One region of the Bacillus sp. NS1 genome, then DNA from elsewhere that is predicted to be linked to it. Evidence: riboswitches for the same ligand, from Rfam matches in the RefSeq annotation. Region 1 holds a riboswitch; the other holds the start of a gene.
What was found. A riboswitch is a leader RNA that binds a small molecule or an ion and turns the genes downstream of it on or off. The one in region 1 is predicted to bind S-adenosylmethionine.

Region 1 (10,761 bases):
TGTTTTGAAGCTTTTTTAATCAATGTGATTGGCCCGCCGACGTATGTATCGCCGCGGCTGAACAGCTTTTTAACACCCGGGTGCTCCTGCTCATCCGTTTTGTACACATTGACAGCTTCTTTTTGTTTGTCAGGAACATACAGGTCTTCAATTTGGATAACGCCGTATGTTTCTCCTTCATACGTTAATTTAACCGTTTCACCGATTGACAGTTCCTCTGCTTTTTGCGCATCAACCGGAAGCGTGATCGGAAGAGACCAGACAATACCAGAAGATAGACGCAGGTTTTCGACAACAGATACGTAATCTTTTTCATTGAAGAAGCCTTCGATCGGGCTGTATGCGCCGATTCCGATTAATTCCAAATCTGCAAAAGAAATTAAATCAAGTTCAATTTCTTTTTGAATGCTGCTCACATCATATGATTCATTTACTCTGTTTACTAATGTTCCTCCGTGTGGTGCTAAGCTCATAATATCGATTTCCTCCTAGTTAACATATAAAATAACTCAGATTAATAATCAGATTCCCCCGCCTTGTTCGTGGACAGAGCGTCTCTCTTTACGAATGGCCTTCGTCAGGCTGACGGCACCGCCCGTCGCTAAAAGCACACTTACCATGATAAAGATTGAATAATAATCCGCTTTTAAAAACAAGGATACAAGCAGATAAGAAATTGATAGAGATAAAAACGGCGATACGATCCATACCTTCAGCATCGTTTGCACAACTTGTTTATGAAACACGTTCGGACCGTTTTTCGCCATGCCTATTCCGATAATAGACGATGACGTGACTTGCGCCAAGGGCACCGGCATCCCAAATACAGAACTGATGATCACCAGTCCGGCTCCTGTACCGGATAAGAGAATGCCTTCTCCTTTTGAGAATCTCGTAATTTTCTTCCCGTTTGTTTCTAACACCCGCCGGCCTAATAACAGCGCGCCTAGAGCCACAAAAGCTCCCCCATACAAGGTTCCTTTCGCTACATCCAGCACACCGGCCGCTACTAACGGGCCAACGGCATTCGCCACGTTGTTCATGCCGGCAGAGAATGCTTCAAAAAATCCGGCACCTAACAAAACAATGCCAAGAATTTTTTGCTTTTTAGAAGATTTAATTTCAATCTTAAAATAACGAAACAGCTTAGATACGAAATATGTGAAACCGAAAGCGAACAGCGGTACAAAAACCCAAAACGACACAATGACCAGAAGGTTGTTCACAAACAATACTTTGTAAGCCACTCCCACGCCGACAACTGCGCCGACTGTTACTTCACTTGTCGACAAAGGAATGCCGAGGAGATTAGCCGTAAAAAGCGAAAGCGCCGCTGCTCCAATAATAATGCAAACAATCGTCAGTGTAATCGTCTGCTCGGGGATAATCCCGGAGCTGATGGTTTTTACAACCTCGCCCCCGCCAATGACCGCCCCGGCCAGCACACCGACTGCGCATAGGATCAAAGCGTAGGTTTTCTTTTTGATGGCTCCAGAGCCGTAAGCAACTCCCATCGAAGCTGCAGCGCCGCTAGCACCAATATTCATCGCGAAAAACAAGCTAAATAAAATAGCGGCTAGTTCCATTTTGCAGCTCCTTATTCATGCAGTCCGCATTCTGTTTTCGCCATACCATTCCATCTGCCTGAACGTAAATCCTCTGCAGTAAAAGCAGGAGCCGTACAAGGCGCGCAGCCAATACTAGGATATCCTTGGTCATGAAGCGGATTGTAGTCAAGCTCATTCCGGGATGTGTATCTCCAAATGTCTTTCCAAGTCCAATGGATAAGCGGGCATACTTTTACTGATTTGAATTTTTCATCTTTGTTTAAGAAATTCGTATTGGCACGGCTTGGCCCTTGATCGCGGCGCAGACCAGAAAGCCAGGCTGGATGTCCTGAAAGCGCCTCTCTTAAAGGAACGATCTTTCTAAGATAGCAGCACTGATTCGGCTCTCTTTCCCACAGTTTGTCACCATGTTCTGCGGCTTGCTCCTCAAGGGTAAGGTCTGGTTTTTTCAGGATGATATTTAGACCCGGATAACGTTCCTTCACTCGTTCAATCGTTTCATAGGTTTCTTTAAAATGAAGTCCTGTATCAAGAAACACAATCTCTGCGTCTTTTTTCACTTTATAAATTAAGTCAATCAGAACGATTCCCTCAATTCCGAAACTGCAGGCATAAACAAGCTGGTCGCCGTAATGACCGTATGCCCACTTTAAAACTGACAACGCTCCTTTATAAGGATCGTCTTCCGGAAATGTAATCGTTGGCTCTTCCCAATTATCGTACGTTAACATTTCTTCTTTCCTCCTTTCGGAGACAAACAAACAGTAGCTTTCTGCCGGTTGTCTTTTCCCAATTGTAATGTGATGCGCGGCTGCTGTTATCACAGACAGCCTTTTTTCCTCTTAAAATAAAAAACTTTCAATCCGGCGGAAAGAAAGACAGGAACAGCATGTAGCCCTTATCTTTCAAAATGGAATTCATTTTGCTGGAAGTAGCACCTTACAAACTATGCAGGTTGCCGGGCTTCATAGGTCCAGTCCCTCAGCCGCTCTTGATAAGTTTTTAGATTTGTAGTAAATTTTAGCACAATTCTAACATAAGTCAACCCGACTTTTTTTATAGGAATAATAAAAAAACAGGCCGCGAGGCCTGTTTTCAAGTACAGAAAGGCTTTGAAGCCTCTATACATCACCGAAATTTATTTTTTATTTTTTAAACCAATCTTTTGACTCGGGATTTTGTTTCCACGTTTTCAGTTTTTCTAGATCGTCTGAATGAATATTCCCGTTTTCAAGCGCGACCTCTGTGAGCGTATCATAATCAGTTAATGAGTAGTATGGCAGTTCTGCTTTCGTGAACGCTTCCTGCGCTTTAGGGAGCCCGTACGTAAAGATTGAGACGACACCGAGCACTTCGCAGCCAGCCGCTTGTAAAGCTGCCGCAGCTTCAAGTACGCTTCCTCCTGTTGAGATTAAGTCTTCAATGACGACAGTTTTTTGCCCCTTTTGCACAGCTCCCTCAATCTGATTGCCTTTTCCATGCGCTTTTGGTTTACTTCTCACATAACACATCGGAAGGTTCAAACGGTCAGCCGCCAGAGCAGCATGAGGAATACCGGCTGTTGCTGTGCCCGCAATCATTTCAGCATCAGGAAAATGCTCTTCGACAAGCTTACTGATGCCTGAGGCTACATCATTTCTGACCCCAGGGAAAGATAGCGTAAGGCGGTTGTCACAGTAGATTGGCGATAAAATGCCGCTTGCCCATGTAAATGGCTCGTTCGGGCGTAAAAATACAGCTTGGATGTCTAATAGATGTTTTGCAATGATTTGTTTCATGATTTGATTCCCTCCCATTCGAGTCTGACAGCTTCATAGGCTTTTACCGGGTCTTTCGCTTTTGTAATCGAGCGTCCTACTACAATTGCTGATGAACCTTTCTCTCTTGCAATCGCGGGTGTCGCTACGCGGATTTGGTCATTCGCAGCGTCCTCTGACAATCTGATCCCCGGAGTGACAGTGAGAAATGAAGGCGACACCGCTTGGTAAATGGCTTTTGCTTCATGAACAGAGCAGACCACTCCATCGAGCCCGCTTTCTTCTGCCAGTTTGCTGTAATGTACAACCGTGTCGATCAGAGGCTTTTCGATCAGCAGTTCATTATTCATAATTTGTTCAGATGTGCTTGTCAGCTGGGTTACCGCGATAAGTGACGGGCGTTTTTTTCCGGACGGCGTTCCTTCTTCTAAGCCTTCCAGAGCTGCTTGCATCATTTTTTTGCCTCCGGCCGCATGAACATTGACGAGATCCACTCCGAGACCGGCAAGGCGCTTCATCGCTTTGTTTACAGTGGTCGGGATGTCATGAAGCTTTAAATCTAAAAACAGCTCGCAATTTCTTTCTTTTAATTGTTTGACTATTGATGGCCCTTCTTGATAAAAAAGTTCCATTCCAACCTTTACAAATAACGGTTCTTGCTGAAAGAGCGCTAAGAACGCTAGCGTTTCTTCAGCTGATGCAAAATCAAGCGCGATGATGGGCAGGTTGTTTTTCATGGTTCCAGCTCCTTCCGATGCACTCTTCAATTGATTGATAGCCGTATTGACTCAAAACAGCTGGAAGCTGTTCAATAATGTCCGGGCATGCAAAAGGATTCACAAAGTTTGCTGTTCCGACAGCGACCGCGCTTGCTCCCGCGAGAAGAAATTCTAAGGCATCTTCGGCCGTCTGCACGCCTCCCATTCCAATAATCGGGATATTGACCGCTTGGCTGACTTCATACACCATGCGAATGGCAACCGGCTTTATGGCAGGACCGGAAAGTCCGCCTGTTTTATTAGCTAATATCGGCTTGCCTGATTTTAAATCGAGCCTCATGCCGATTAATGTGTTAATCATCGTAAGACCGTCCGCTCCCGCCTCTTCGATCGCTGACGCAATTTCTGTGATGTTTGCCACGTTCGGGGAAAGCTTTACATAAACAGGTACATCTGAAACCTCTTTAACCGCTTTCGTCAAATCAGCAGCCATTTCAGGGTTCGTGCCAAAAGCGATCCCGCCTGTCTTCACATTCGGACAGGAAATGTTCAATTCAAGTGCATGAACATTAGGCGCTTTACTGATATGCTCTGCGACTTCAACGTAATCCTCGACTTGAGAACCTGCGACATTGGCAATAATCGGCGTATCAAACTGTTCAAGCCACGGTAGCTCATTTTGCAAAACGCGTTCAAGGCCCGGATTTTGGAGACCGATCGCATTTAGCATTCCAGCGCCAGTCTCAGCTACCCTAGGCGTCGGGTTCCCGAAGCGGGGCTCCTTTGTCGTAGCTTTGATCATGATTGCTCCGAGACAAGATAAATCATAAAAACGTGCAAACTCTTTTCCAAAACCGAAGCAGCCTGATGCAGGGATGATCGGATTTTTCAATTCAAGTCCAGGCAGTTTGACCTCTAGCATTACAGTGCCACCTCCTGAGCTTTAAATACAGGTCCGTCGAGACATACTTTTACGTAGGATGTCTCACTTTCGTTTGTATGGCACACACACGCGAAGCATGCGCCGATTCCGCAACCCATTCGTTCCTCCATGGAAAGGTAAACTTCTTTATGGGCATATTCCTGTTTTAACGCCTTCAGCATCGGTGTCGGCCCGCAGCTGAGGAGAATGTCAAACTCTAGATTTTTCTGTTTTATTACATCTGTGACAAATCCGGTTTCCCCGTAGCTTCCGTCAGCTGTTGCCACATACGTGTCTCCATACTGCCGGCACTCTTCTTCGTAAAAAACATCCTTTGCCGATTGGAAGCCTAACACATGTATAACCTTTACCCCTTTTTCGTTCAAGCGTTTCGACAGCTCTTGGAGAGGCGGCACACCTACACCGCCTCCTACCAGCAAAGCCGTCTTTCCAGGTTGGATTTCATTAACAGGAAAGCCATTACCCAAGGGTCCGAGGACATCCACAAGCTCCCCCTGCTGCTTGAGCGACAAGAGTCTTGTGCCTTCCCCATCTACTCGATAAATGATAGTGACTTCATTTTTTTCAAAGTTGACGTCGGCAATGCTGATTGGCCTTCTTAAAAGAGGCGTAACCGCTTCGCTCACTTTAAGATGGAGGAACTGTCCCGGGGTTGTAAACCCTTGGACAAGCTCCCCTTTCAGAACCATTTGATACACCCGGTCTGCAATTTGCTGGTTAGAACATACTGTCAAATACGCTTTTTTCATATAGTGACTGCCGCCTCCTGATTTGTGTTGACTGCCGGCATTTGATCAGCACGGAATGTCATGCTTTCCAGTACTCGCAAGATTGCTTCAGCCGTATCTAAAGATGTTAAGCAGGCAACACCGTTTTCTACTGATTCACGTCTGATTCTAAATCCGTCTCTTGCCGGCTGCTTTCCTTTTGTCAGCGTATTGATAACAAACTGTGCTTCTCCGTTTCTGATCACATCAAGCAAGTTCGGGCCGTCCTGGCCGATTTTTCCGACGACCTTCGCCGGAATTGAAGCTTCTTTCAGGTAACCTGCCGTTCCTTCCGTGGCTAAAATGTTGTAGCCGATCGCATGGAACCGCTTAGCGATGGCAAGCCCTTCTTCTTTGTCCTTATCAGCCACTGTTAAAAGCACGGAACCGTAGTTAGGGATTTGAATGCCTGAAGCAATCAGAGCTTTGTAGAGTGCTTTTTCAAGGGTGGAATCTTTCCCCATGACCTCACCTGTTGATTTCATTTCAGGCCCTAACGTAATATCCACTCTTCTCAGCTTAGCGAAGGAGAAGACCGGCGCTTTTACAAATACACCCTGCTGTTCAGGCTGAAGGCCCTCTGTATAGCCAAACACAGCCAGCTTTTGACCGAGAATAACTTTTGTGGCGAGATTTGCCATTGGGATACCCGTAATTTTACTTAAGAACGGTACGGTTCTGCTTGATCTCGGATTTACTTCGAGCACGTACACTTCGCCTTGTGATAAGACGAATTGAATATTGAGCAAACCGACAATGTTCAGCCCTTTAGCAAGTGCGATCGTGTGTTGTTCAATTTTTTTCTTGATGTCCTCTGTAAGTGACTGAGGCGGATAAACAGCGATTGAGTCTCCGGAGTGAACCCCCGCACGTTCAATGTGCTCCATAATTCCCGGAATGACGACTGTTTCACCGTCAGATACTGCATCCACTTCGATTTCTTTTCCTGTTAAATATCTGTCAATTAATACAGGGTGCTGCGGATTGATTTTGACTGCGTTTTTCATGTAATGAAGCAGTTCTTCTTCATGATAAACAATCTCCATCGCCCGGCCGCCAAGTACATAGGAAGGGCGCACCAGTACCGGGTAGCCGATATCACTCGCGATGCTTATCGCCTGATCAACTGATGTCGCTGTTTTGCCAAGCGGCTGCGGAACACCAAGTTCTCCAAGCGCTTGTTCAAATTTATCCCGATCTTCCGCACGATCTAAATCTTCTAATGAAGTCCCAAGGATTTTCACTCCGCGTGCAGAAAGCTCGTCAGCAAGGTTAATGGCAGTTTGTCCGCCGAATTGTACGACAACGCCCATTGGCTGTTCGAGATCAATGATGTGCATGACATCTTCAATCGTAAGCGGTTCAAAGTACAGCTTATCTGAAATACTGAAATCAGTTGAAACGGTTTCCGGATTATTATTGACAATAATGGCTTCATAGCCTGCTTGTTTAATTGCCCACACAGAGTGAACAGTAGCGTAGTCAAACTCAACACCCTGACCGATTCGAATCGGACCGGAGCCAAGCACGATCACACTTTTCTTATCCGTAACGACAGACTCATTTTCTTCTTCGTATGTGCTGTAGAAGTATGGCGTTTCTGATTCAAATTCCGCCGCGCATGTATCTACCATTTTGAAAACCGGCGCAATTCCCGCTTGTTTTCTCAAGCTGTAAAGCTTCGATTCTTTCATTTTCCACTCACGGCTGATGTACTTATCAGAGAATCCTAGTTCTTTTGCCCGCCTCAGCACGTCAGTATCACCCGCATTTGCCTTCAGTTCTTTTTCAAACTGTACGATTCCGAACAGCTTATGCAGGAAGAAGACATCGATCGCGGAAAATTCATGTAGGTCTTCTACCGTGTAGCCTCTTCTGTACGCTTCAGCTAAGTAGAATAAGCGTTCATCACCGGCCTTTTTAATTCTTTTTTCAAGAAGCTCATCGGAAATGTCAGCAGCGTCTTTCAATTCAAGATGATACACATCCGCTTCCAGGGAACGAACAGCCTTCAGCAATGATTCTTCAAGCGTGCGGCCGATTGCCATGACCTCTCCTGTCGCTTTCATTTGCGTGCCGAGCTTTCTGTTCGCTGATTCAAACTTATCAAACGGCCAGCGCGGAATTTTGGATACGACATAGTCAAGAGCCGGTTCAAATGCTGCATATGTTTTTCCTGTCACCGGGTTCATCATTTCATCTAATGAAAGACCGACAGCGATTTTAGCAGCGAGCTTTGCAATCGGGTAACCCGTCGCTTTTGATGCAAGGGCAGATGAACGACTGACCCGTGGGTTTACTTCAATAATGTAGTATTGGAAGCTGTCTGGGTCTAAAGCGAGCTGTACGTTACATCCGCCTTCGATTCCAAGTGCGCGAATCAGTTTTAACGATACATTCCGCAACAGCTGATATTCACGGTCGCTAAGCGTTTGGCTTGGCGCAACAACAATACTGTCTCCAGTGTGGATTCCGACTGGATCAATGTTCTCCATATTACAAACGACAATGGCGTGGTCCTGGCTGTCTCTCATGACTTCATATTCAATTTCTTTATAGCCGGCGATGCTTTTTTCAAGCAGACATTGGTGCACTGGGCTTAATTTTAAGCCGTTCTCAACAATTTCTTTCAGTTCGGTTTCATTCGAGCAGATGCCTCCGCCTGTTCCGCCTAATGTATATGCTGGGCGGACAATGACAGGGAAACCAATTTGACTGACGAAGTTTTCAGCTTCTTCCAGAGAGTGGATGATCTCACTTTCAGGCACCGGTTCATTCAGCTCATTCATTAATGTTCTGAACAAGTCGCGGTCTTCAGCCTGCTGAATCGCAGTCAGCTTCGTGCCAAGCACTTCGACGCCACACTCTTCCAGCACGCCTCTTTCAGAAAGCTCAACCGCAAGATTCAAACCGGTTTGGCCTCCGAGAGTAGGAAGAATGGCATCCGGGCGTTCTTTTCTGATGATTCTCGTCAGGAATTCAGGAGTGAGCGGTTCGATGTAAACCCGGTCAGCCATTTCTGTATCTGTCATAATAGTGGCAGGGTTTGAGTTGACAAGGATGACTTCATAGCCTTCTTCTTTCAAAGCAAGGCAGGCTTGCGTTCCCGCATAGTCAAATTCTGCTGCTTGGCCGATGATGATCGGTCCAGATCCGATCACTAAAATTTTGTTAATGTCTACGCGTTTTGGCATACCGCTTCCCCTTCTTTCTCTGTTGTTTCGATCATTTCGATGAATCTGTCAAATAGATGGTTGGCATCCTCAGGACCAGGTGAGGCTTCAGGATGATATTGAACCGTAAATGCCGGCAGTGTTTTATGCTTCAGCCCTTCAATCGTATCATCGTTAATGGCGATATGTGTCACGTCCAATTCTGTTTCGCTGATGGATGACACTGTATAGCCATGGTTTTGAGATGTTAAGGCGACTTTTCCAGTAGCCAGCTCTTTTACCGGGTGGTTTGAGCCCCTGTGGCCGAATTTCATTTTTTCAGTATTCGCTCCGCATGCCAGCGCAAATAATTGGTGGCCGAGACATATTCCGAATAACGGCACTTTTCCGAGAACACCTTTAATCATTTCAATCGCTTCAGGCACATCTTTCGGGTCCCCAGGTCCGTTAGAAAGCATGATGCCGTCCGGTTTCAGCTGAAGCACTTCTTCCGCTGTAATGTTGTAAGGCACAACGATAACGTCACATTTCCGTTTGTTCAGCTCTCTAAGAATGCCGTGCTTCATGCCAAAGTCAACCAAGACAATGCGTTTGCCCCTTCCCGGGCTCGGATATGCTGTTTTGGCAGATACTTGGGATACTTGATTTCTCGGCAGTTCTGTTTCGTTCAGCCTTTTCAGCACCGCCTCGATATCTTCATCAGGTGAAGCGAATGTTCCTTTTAGGGCGCCTGCCGTGCGGATCATTCTTGTCAGCTTTCTTGTATCAATTCCCTGCAGGCCCGGAATGTTTTTCATTTTTAAATACTCGTCTAATGTGTATGCTGAACGCCAGTTGGAAGGCAGTTCACATAATTCTTTGATGATCAGCCCTTTCACAAAAGGGGTAATAGATTCAAAATCATCGCGGTTAATGCCGTAATTTCCGATAAGCGGGTACGTTAATGTTACGATCTGCCCGCAGTAAGAAGGATCAGATAAAATTTCCTGATAGCCTGTCATCCCAGTGTTAAAAACGACTTCTCCCATGCTGTGTTCTAAGCTTCCGAAGGCTTTCCCCTCGAATACCGCTCCGTTTTCCAGTACTAATCGTCTCTTCATTTGACAAGTCTCCCTTCTTCATAAGCAAGCTTCCCTGCCGCCATTGTAGCGACCGGCCAGCCGGTGCAGCTGATGCCGTTGAATGGCGTATTTTTTCCTTTTGATAAAAATGTTTCATTGTCTATAACTGCTTCTTTTTCCAAATCGATTAACGTAATGTCAGCAACTTGCCCCGTTTGTAATGCTCCGTATGGGAGACCGAATGCTTCGCATGGTTTGATTGTCATATAGTCAATGAGCTGTTTCAGCGACCAGCTGCCATTTTCGACAAAATGTGTGTATAGGAGCGGGAACGCCGTTTCTAAGCCGACAATTCCGAATGGCGCCAGCTTCATTTCTGTGTTTTTCTCTTCTTCTGTATGCGGGGCATGGTCTGTTGCGATAAAATCAATTGTTCCGTCTAAAAGACCTTCGATTAAAGCCGCTCTGTCTTCCGCACTGCGGAGAGGAGGGTTCATTTTATAATTTGTGTCAAGCCCCGGAATGTCCTCATCACAAAGCAGCAAATGGTGTGGCGACACTTCTGCTGTCACTCTGATTCCTGCTTTTTTCGCATCACGTACGACTCTGACAGATTCTTTCGTACTGATATGGCATACATGGTAATGGCAGTTTGTCGCCTCTGCCAGCAACACATCGCGGGCAATATGAACCGATTCACACACAGAAGGAATGCCATTGAGCCCATTCGCTTTAGAGAATGTTCCCTCATGAACGCTTCCTCCGTAAATTAA
Region 2 (7,685 bases), on a different contig from region 1:
AGACAAAAGTTGATAACTCTAAAATTTTGAGTGATCTAAATCCTAATATTAAAGTAACAGGTGTGAAAGCATTTGAAGTTGACAAGGAAGCTTATGCAAAAGGAACTTGGAAACTCAAATTCAGCAATGATGTTATTGTAAAAATCAAATAATAGTAGAGAAGGGTGTCTTAACAGGCACCCTTTTTCTTAAAAAAAGGCCTTCTCTGTTGAGAAGGCCTCCATTCTTATTCCGAACTCTTATATCCATTCACATTAGAAGACTGCCATCTCCAGGAATCTGCACACATTTCCTCAAGGCCTCGTTTTGCTTCCCAGCCCAGTTCCCGCTTGGCTTTTGCAGGATCTGCAAAGCATGTGGCGATGTCCCCCGGACGGCGGTCCGCAAAACGGTACGGAACCTCTTTCCCTGACACTTTTTCAAAGGCTTTAACCATTTCAAGCACGCTGTAGCCTGTGCCTGTTCCGAGGTTGTATGCATCTGCTCCAGTGGAGTTCAATACTTTTTCAAGCGCTTTGACGTGGCCTTCTGCGAGATCAACGACGTGAATATAATCGCGTACGCCTGTCCCGTCTTTTGTCGGATAGTCATTGCCGAATACGCTTAATTGCTCAAGCTTGCCGACAGCTACCTGTGCCACATACGGCATGAGGTTATTCGGAATGCCGTTCGGGTCTTCACCGATTCGTCCGCCTGGATGTGCGCCGAACGGATTAAAGTAACGAAGCAGCGCAACGCTCCACTCATTGTCGGCTGTATGCAAATCACGCAATATTTGCTCTAGCATGAGCTTCGTCTGCCCATAAGGATTTGTCGCGCCTAATGGAAAGTCCTCCGTAATCGGTGATGTTTCCGGAACGCCGTATACTGTCGCAGATGAACTGAACACGATTTTCTTAACCCCGTATTTCTCCATGACCTCACATAAAATAAACGTTCCCGTTAGGTTGTTATGATAATATTTGAGCGGAATCGCAACAGATTCACCGACTGCTTTTAACCCCGCAAAATGAATCACAGCTTCAATCTCATTTTCCGCAAAAACCGAATCTACCGCTTTCCGATCCAATAGATCCGCTTCATAGAACGTTAAATCTTTTCCCGTAATCTCCTTGACGCGGTTCAGCGCCTCAGCCGAACTGTTGGACAGATTATCAAGAACGACAATCTCATAGCCGCTGTTCAATAACTCCACACATGTATGACTTCCGATGTACCCCGCGCCACCTGTAACAAGTATTGCCATGATGTAAACCCTCCTAAAAAATGACCTGATATCATTATATAGTGTTTAGAACTGGTCTACATCCATTTTCAAGAAGTTTAATAGTTTATTAATGATTTCTTCATTTTTGCAGTTTTCTATAGAGGACATTCTGCATTTTCACGCCATATTACATGACTTTATGCAGCGCGAACAAGTATAGGAGCCGAAAAATCAATCTGCCGGTTGACGTTTTTTTTTCCAATATTCGCTATGCTTTACGCAGAAAGGATTTGATGACATGGCGATGAGCCCCTACATTCTTATTGTATTTATTCTTATTATGTTATCGATGTATCGAGAAAGAACGGTAAAGCCCGTGAAATTACTGATCATTCCGTTGCTGCTCTTATGGGGCGTATCAGCATCATTTCAGCCGGCATATTTTCATTCTGCTTTACACGTGGCAATGAGCGGCATTTTATTACTGATCGGGCTGGCCTGCGGGTTTGGCATTGGAAAGATGGTAAACGTGCGGATTCACCCGGAAACCGGAAAGGTCACTTCACGCGGCTCCCTTGGAAGTGTTATCCTCATTCTAGTGATACTTTCTTTACGAATGGCTGCGAGAACATGGCTGCCTGAGAGCAATGCGATTTTTATTGCCATTATTCACTCTATGTTCTTCATTCCCCTCGGCACCATCACAGCCCGAAACATCATGCTATACAAAGCATACAGACGGCTAACCGCTGGCAAAGTATCCATTCAATAACTGAAAGAAGGACCAGCATGAACCGACAATCTCCGGCTCGGCACTATAAAAAACTTGTGCCGAGCCTCATTCTCATTTTGAATTGCATACAATTTTTATCTCACCCTGCCAAAGCTAATCCCATTTTATTAGTGTTTGTGTTTGCAGTGTACTTAGCATTCATTTGGATCATTCCCTATGTGACATCCGCTGCTGTCAATTTGAGCATCTTCATCGGGCTTTGGCTCCTGACCGTTTTCCTTTGGGCTGTTTCCGGCCAAGAGCAGGGAGCCGCCTTTTTCTTAATCGTATTTTTAATGGTTTATGCGGCCATAAAGCTTCCTGCACGACTGTCCTTGATTTTTACAGTATGCCTAATTGGAGGCAACGTTTTCTTTCTGTACTCCGTTTTTGACAGCAACTGGGACGATATCATCAGTCACATCTCGATCATGATTGGACTGTACGTCTTCTTCTCCTCCATGCGTTTCAGGCGAGAAGCGAGAAAAGAGGCTGAACGGAATCATGCTGAATTAGCGAAAATGCACTGGCAGCTGGAGCAGGCGCATGAAGAACTCCAGAAAGCGCACGCAGAGCTGCAGGAGGCTTCTGTTCTTTCTTTAAGGTACGCGGTCCTTGAGGAGCGTACAAGAATCGCCCGTGACATTCATGACAGCATCGGCCATGAGCTGACTTCTGTGATTGTTCAGCTTCAATCTCTTCCCTATATCCTCAAAAGCAATAAGGAAGATTCAGAAAAAGTCATTCAAAATGTACTGGCAGTCGCCAGAGAATGCCTTCAAGAAGTACGGTCTGTCGTTCACCAAATGAGCCAAAGTGAATCAATGGTGGGTCTTACTGCTTTGCGGGGGCTCATCCATCAAGTGGAGGAACGGAGCGGCTTACACGTTTCTTTAAACACTGCCGGCCTGTCGGAAGAGTTTTGGCCTCAACATGTAAGCGAGACGATCTACCGTATCTTGCAGGAAGCGCTGACCAATATCATCCGTCACGCTAATGCTACCCATGCGGCTGCCGTCATTTCTAACGACGAGACCAATCTTTATGTCACAATCACCGATGACGGACAATTCACCGGCAATCTTACTTATGGATTTGGGCTGACAGGAATGAAAGAGCGCGCTGAAAAAGCAGGCGGTTCCCTGTCTCTCAGTGCCATACAGCCGAGCGGCCTGCAAATTGAGTTGTCACTGCCGCTCACGACAACGATTAAGGAGCAAAAAGATGAACAAAGATAAAATACGCGTCGCACTTGCCGATGATCAGCCGCTTGTGCGTGAAGGCTTCCGCTATGTCATCAACGCACAGCCGGATATGACGGTTTCCGGTGAGGCCGGCGACGGTCACGGAATCATTGCACTGGCAAAGCAAACAAAACCCGACGTCATCCTCATGGATGTCCAAATGCCACATTGCTCGGGCATTGAAGCGGCGAAAGACATTATGTCCGCACATCCAGATACAAAGATTGTCATTTTAACAACCTTTGATACCGAGGAGTATGTATTTGAAGGCATCCGCGCGGGCGCAGTCGGCTATCTGCTGAAGGATACGCTTCCTGAAGAATTGATTGACGCCATTCGCGCCGCGGCCAGAGGCGAAGCGATTTTCCGCACAGTCACAGCCGCTAAAATTATTAGTGAAACATTCCGCGCGAAACAACAGCCTCATGCTGAAGAATTGGCAGAGCCATTTACCAAAAGAGAGCTCGAGGTTCTTCAGCAAATGGCCTATGGGTTGAGAAATGAAGAGATTGCTGAAAAGCTTTTCGTCAGCGAAAGCACTGTGAAAACCCACGTGCACCGCATCCTGCAAAAATGCAACGCTCAAGACCGGACACAGGCAGTTGTTTTTGCCATTCGAAACGGTATTGTGCAATAGAAATCTCTCATCCCGCCATGATAAAATAAGACAAAGGAGATGATTGGAAATGAAAGAAGAAATCATTGAACGGTTTACTACATACGTAAAAGTCGATACACAGTCCGATGAATCCGTTGATACCTGCCCTTCCACACCCGGCCAATTGACTTTAGGAAACATGCTCGTTGATGAATTGAAGTCCATTGGCATGCAGGATGCAGCCATTGATGAAAACGGCTATGTCATGGCGACTCTTCCCTCCAATACTGAAAAAGATGTGCCGACAATCGGCTTTCTCGCTCACGTCGACACCGCCACAGACTTTACCGGCAAAAACGTGAATCCGCAAATCATTGAAAGCTACGATGGAAAAGACATCGTTCTTAATGAACAGCTGCAGGTCATTCTGTCGCCTGATCAATTCCCAGAACTGCCCGGCTATAAAGGCCATACACTCATCACTACAGACGGCACAACCCTTCTTGGCGCAGACAATAAGGCCGGTATCGCTGAAATCATGACAGCTATGGATTACCTCATCAAACACCCTGAAATCAAGCACGGCACAATCAGAGTCGCCTTTACGCCTGATGAAGAAATCGGCAGAGGCCCGCACAAGTTTGATGTAAAACGATTTAATGCGTCCTTTGCCTACACAGTTGACGGCGGCCCGCTCGGTGAGCTTGAATACGAAAGCTTCAATGCCGCTGCCGCAAAAATCACCATCAAAGGCAACAACGTACATCCCGGAACGGCAAAAGGGAAAATGATCAACTCTGCGAAAATCGCAATGAAGCTCAACAGCCTGCTGCCGGCAGACGAAGCGCCTGAATATACAGAAGGCTACGAAGGCTTCTACCACCTGCTGTCGATTCAAGGGGATGTAGAGGACACAAAACTCCACTACATTATCAGAGACTTTGACAAAGATCACTTCCAAAGCAGAAAAGAAACAATGAAGCGTGTTGTTGAAGAACTTCAAAACGAATACGGCCAAGACCGGATTCAGCTTGATATGAACGACCAATACTACAACATGAGAGAGAAAATTGAACCTGTCATTGAAATTGTCAACATTGCCAAGCAAGCGATGGAAAACCTCGGCATCGAACCGAAGATTTCTCCAATTCGCGGCGGCACAGACGGATCCCAGCTGTCCTACATGGGACTCCCGACACCAAATATCTTCACCGGCGGGGAAAACTTCCACGGCAAATTTGAATACATCTCAGCCGATAACATGGTGAAAGCCGTAAATGTCATCGTTGAGATTGCAAAACTGTTTGAAGAACAGGCGTAATACCAAAAGCCAGTCCAAAAAGGGCTGGTTTTTTTGCGTAAATATGAAACATTTTTAATCCATTCTCCGTAAAACAAGTATCAACACATGAGGAGGAAAAACAATGACAAAACATGCTATCGCTACAAAGAGTCTATTGAAAAAATGGATTATGACCAGGCCGCTTAAAATGCAAAAGAAATCGAGCCCATTTCAAAAAATCAGAAAAATGTTCAAACGCTTCTTCTGATCAGTCATCCTAATCCCCAAAACTACAATCTGCATTCCCCCGTACCGCCCAAATGCTCCGTAATTTGGGTTTTTTGTGTTTGATTCTGAAAAATAGGGTATAAACCTAACAAGCAAGAAAACAGCACCCGAAAACAGGAAAATAGAATTATGTAAATTTAGGTTAAAAGTTATATAAAGGAATTTATTTTATCGTCGATAGTAACTATAGAACCAATCACCAACATGAGCAATCACCAATTTGCAAGACTATTTTCAGGTTATCAGGTTAGACTGTTTTTGAGGGGCAGTTATTTATTTTTAACCAATTTGGAATTTTTTGAATACTTTTTGACGTTTTATCCGTACAATAGAGAATACCAAAACTTTTTTTGGGAGGAATGTATAATGATCCTTTTTATTATCATCGCATTATGCGGCTATCTTCTTTTTTCTTTCAGCAAGGACAATCGCCGCAAACCGCAAAAGACAAGCCCTCTTCCAGCAGCCGCACCTCATCACAACAACCTAATCGACCTTGACGCGATCCGCCAAAAACGCCGGATGCATCTTTCCTAATACTATATTTCAAAAGAAAGGCTGCTGAACGATGCAGCCTTTTTTAATTTAGAAACATTAATTACTCGTAAAAAACGGTCAGCGCGTTTCTGGTCACTAGATTGGGAACTTGAAACCTTTTTGCCCCCTGGCCGTAATCTCTTACAAGGCAAATCAAAAGGAGACTTCAGCAATGATCGAATTATTTATGAAACAAAAAATGTTCTCGTTTAAAGATGCATTTCACATTTATGACCGGGATGAACAAGAGACATTCAAGGTCGAGGGCCGGTTCTTTTCGTTAGGGGACTCGCTACAAATGACAGACTCAACCGGAAAAACACTCGTTTCCATAGAACAAAAAGTAATGTCTTTATTGCCGCGATATGTGATTTCAATTGGCGGGGAAACAGTTTGTGAGGTCACGAAGAAACTGACGTTTTTCAAACCAAAATTTGAAATTTCTAAGCTCAACTGGGAAATTGATGGTGACTTGTGGAAGGATGAATTCCAGCTGACAGATGGAAAGAATGTCCGGATGTCGGTGAGCAAGAAGTGGCTGAGCTGGGGTGATTCGTATCATCTGCAGATTGCAAATGAGGAAGATGTGCTGATCTGCACAGCCATCGCTATCGTGCTTGATATGGTATTATATGACGATGAAGATGAAAGTATTTTCTAAAAAAGCATTGACAATTGAGCCAAAAGTAATAATATTAAGATAATTGAAATCTGAATATGAAGATTACCTTATCAAGAGAGGTGGAGGGACTGGCCCTATGATACCCGGCAACCGCTGTTTCAAACAGAATGGTGCTAAATCCTTTAGAACATTGCGTTCTTGCAGATGAGGCGGAGATTTGACCATTCAAGCTCTTCCTTACTCAAAGGAAGAGCTTTTTTTATGCTCAACACATTACAGAAAAGAGGCGAATGACATGGCTCAACAAACAAATGTTGCAGGACAAAAAACAGAAAAACAACACAAAGCTCCTTTCCGTGCCGATCATGTCGGCAGTTTACTGCGATCTGCTCCGGTAAAAGAAGCCCGGCAGAAAAAAGCGGCCGGCGAGATCACCGCTGATCAGCTTCGTGATATCGAAAATCAAGAAATCACCCGAATTGTAGAAAAACAAAAAGAAATCGGTCTCGATGTGGTAACAGATGGGGAATTCCGCCGATCTTGGTGGCATTATGATTTCCTGGAAGGGCTTGATGGTGTGGAACCGTTCATCCCGTCTGAAGGGATTCAGTTCCATAATGCGAAAACAAAAGCACGCAGCATCAAAGTGACGGGAAAACTCGATTTTACGAGCCACCCAGCGCTTGTCGATTATCAATTTTTACATGAGATTGCCGGCGACGCGACCCCAAAATTGACGATTCCGAGCCCGAATATGCTGTTTTTCGGTGAAAAGGCGGATACAGGGATTTATGACGACCAAGAGGAATACTTTCATGATCTGGCCCAAGCGTATAAAAAAGCAATCAGAGCTTTCTATGATGCTGGATGCCGCTATCTTCAGCTTGATGATACGTCATGGTCTCTCTTCTTTGAGGAAAAAAGCAGAGAGGTTGTTCGGGCGCTTGGCGGCGATCCAGAAACATTGCCTGCCTTGTTCGCCAAAACGATTAACGATGCAGTGGCAGACCGGCCTGATGATTTAGCAATCACGATGCACATTTGCCGCGGCAACTTCCGTTCAACATGGGCGGCATCAGGAGGCTATGATGCTGTAGCTGAAACGATTTTGGATGGCTTACATTTGGACGGGCTG

Region 2: linked by a shared signal. The riboswitch ahead of AC4CV5_RS01265 (5-methyltetrahydropteroyltriglutamate--homocysteine S-methyltransferase) and the one ahead of AC4CV5_RS08945 (phosphoadenylyl-sulfate reductase) in region 1 are both predicted to bind S-adenosylmethionine.

The regions. Positions count from the first base shown of each region.
Region 1 covers NZ_JBZAZF010000002.1:655,020-665,780, reverse strand. Annotated here, with positions in the region: gene sat (sulfate adenylyltransferase) at 1-473, opposite strand, end outside; gene cysP (sulfate permease) at 522-1,586, opposite strand; gene AC4CV5_RS08945 (phosphoadenylyl-sulfate reductase) at 1,598-2,299, opposite strand; SAM riboswitch class I at 2,464-2,569, opposite strand; gene pyrE (orotate phosphoribosyltransferase) at 2,714-3,346, opposite strand; gene pyrF (orotidine-5'-phosphate decarboxylase) at 3,343-4,062, opposite strand; gene AC4CV5_RS08930 (dihydroorotate dehydrogenase) at 4,031-4,966, opposite strand; gene pyrK (dihydroorotate oxidase B electron transfer subunit) at 4,966-5,736, opposite strand; gene carB (carbamoyl-phosphate synthase (glutamine-hydrolyzing) large subunit) at 5,733-8,948, opposite strand; gene AC4CV5_RS08915 (carbamoyl phosphate synthase small subunit) at 8,933-10,027, opposite strand; gene pyrC (dihydroorotase) at 10,024-10,761, opposite strand, start outside.
Region 2 covers NZ_JBZAZF010000001.1:247,200-254,884, reverse strand. Annotated here, with positions in the region: gene AC4CV5_RS01310 (DUF4352 domain-containing protein) at 1-152, shown strand, start outside; gene galE (UDP-glucose 4-epimerase GalE) at 227-1,246, opposite strand; gene AC4CV5_RS01300 (CcdC protein domain-containing protein) at 1,506-1,979, shown strand; gene AC4CV5_RS01295 (sensor histidine kinase) at 1,997-3,217, shown strand; gene yxjL (two-component system response regulator YxJL) at 3,204-3,860, shown strand; gene pepT (peptidase T) at 3,910-5,142, shown strand; gene AC4CV5_RS01280 (hypothetical protein) at 5,246-5,371, shown strand; gene AC4CV5_RS01275 (hypothetical protein) at 5,650-5,928, shown strand; gene AC4CV5_RS01270 (LURP-one-related/scramblase family protein) at 6,101-6,589, shown strand; SAM riboswitch class I at 6,655-6,761, shown strand; gene AC4CV5_RS01265 (5-methyltetrahydropteroyltriglutamate--homocysteine S-methyltransferase) at 6,846-7,685, shown strand, end outside.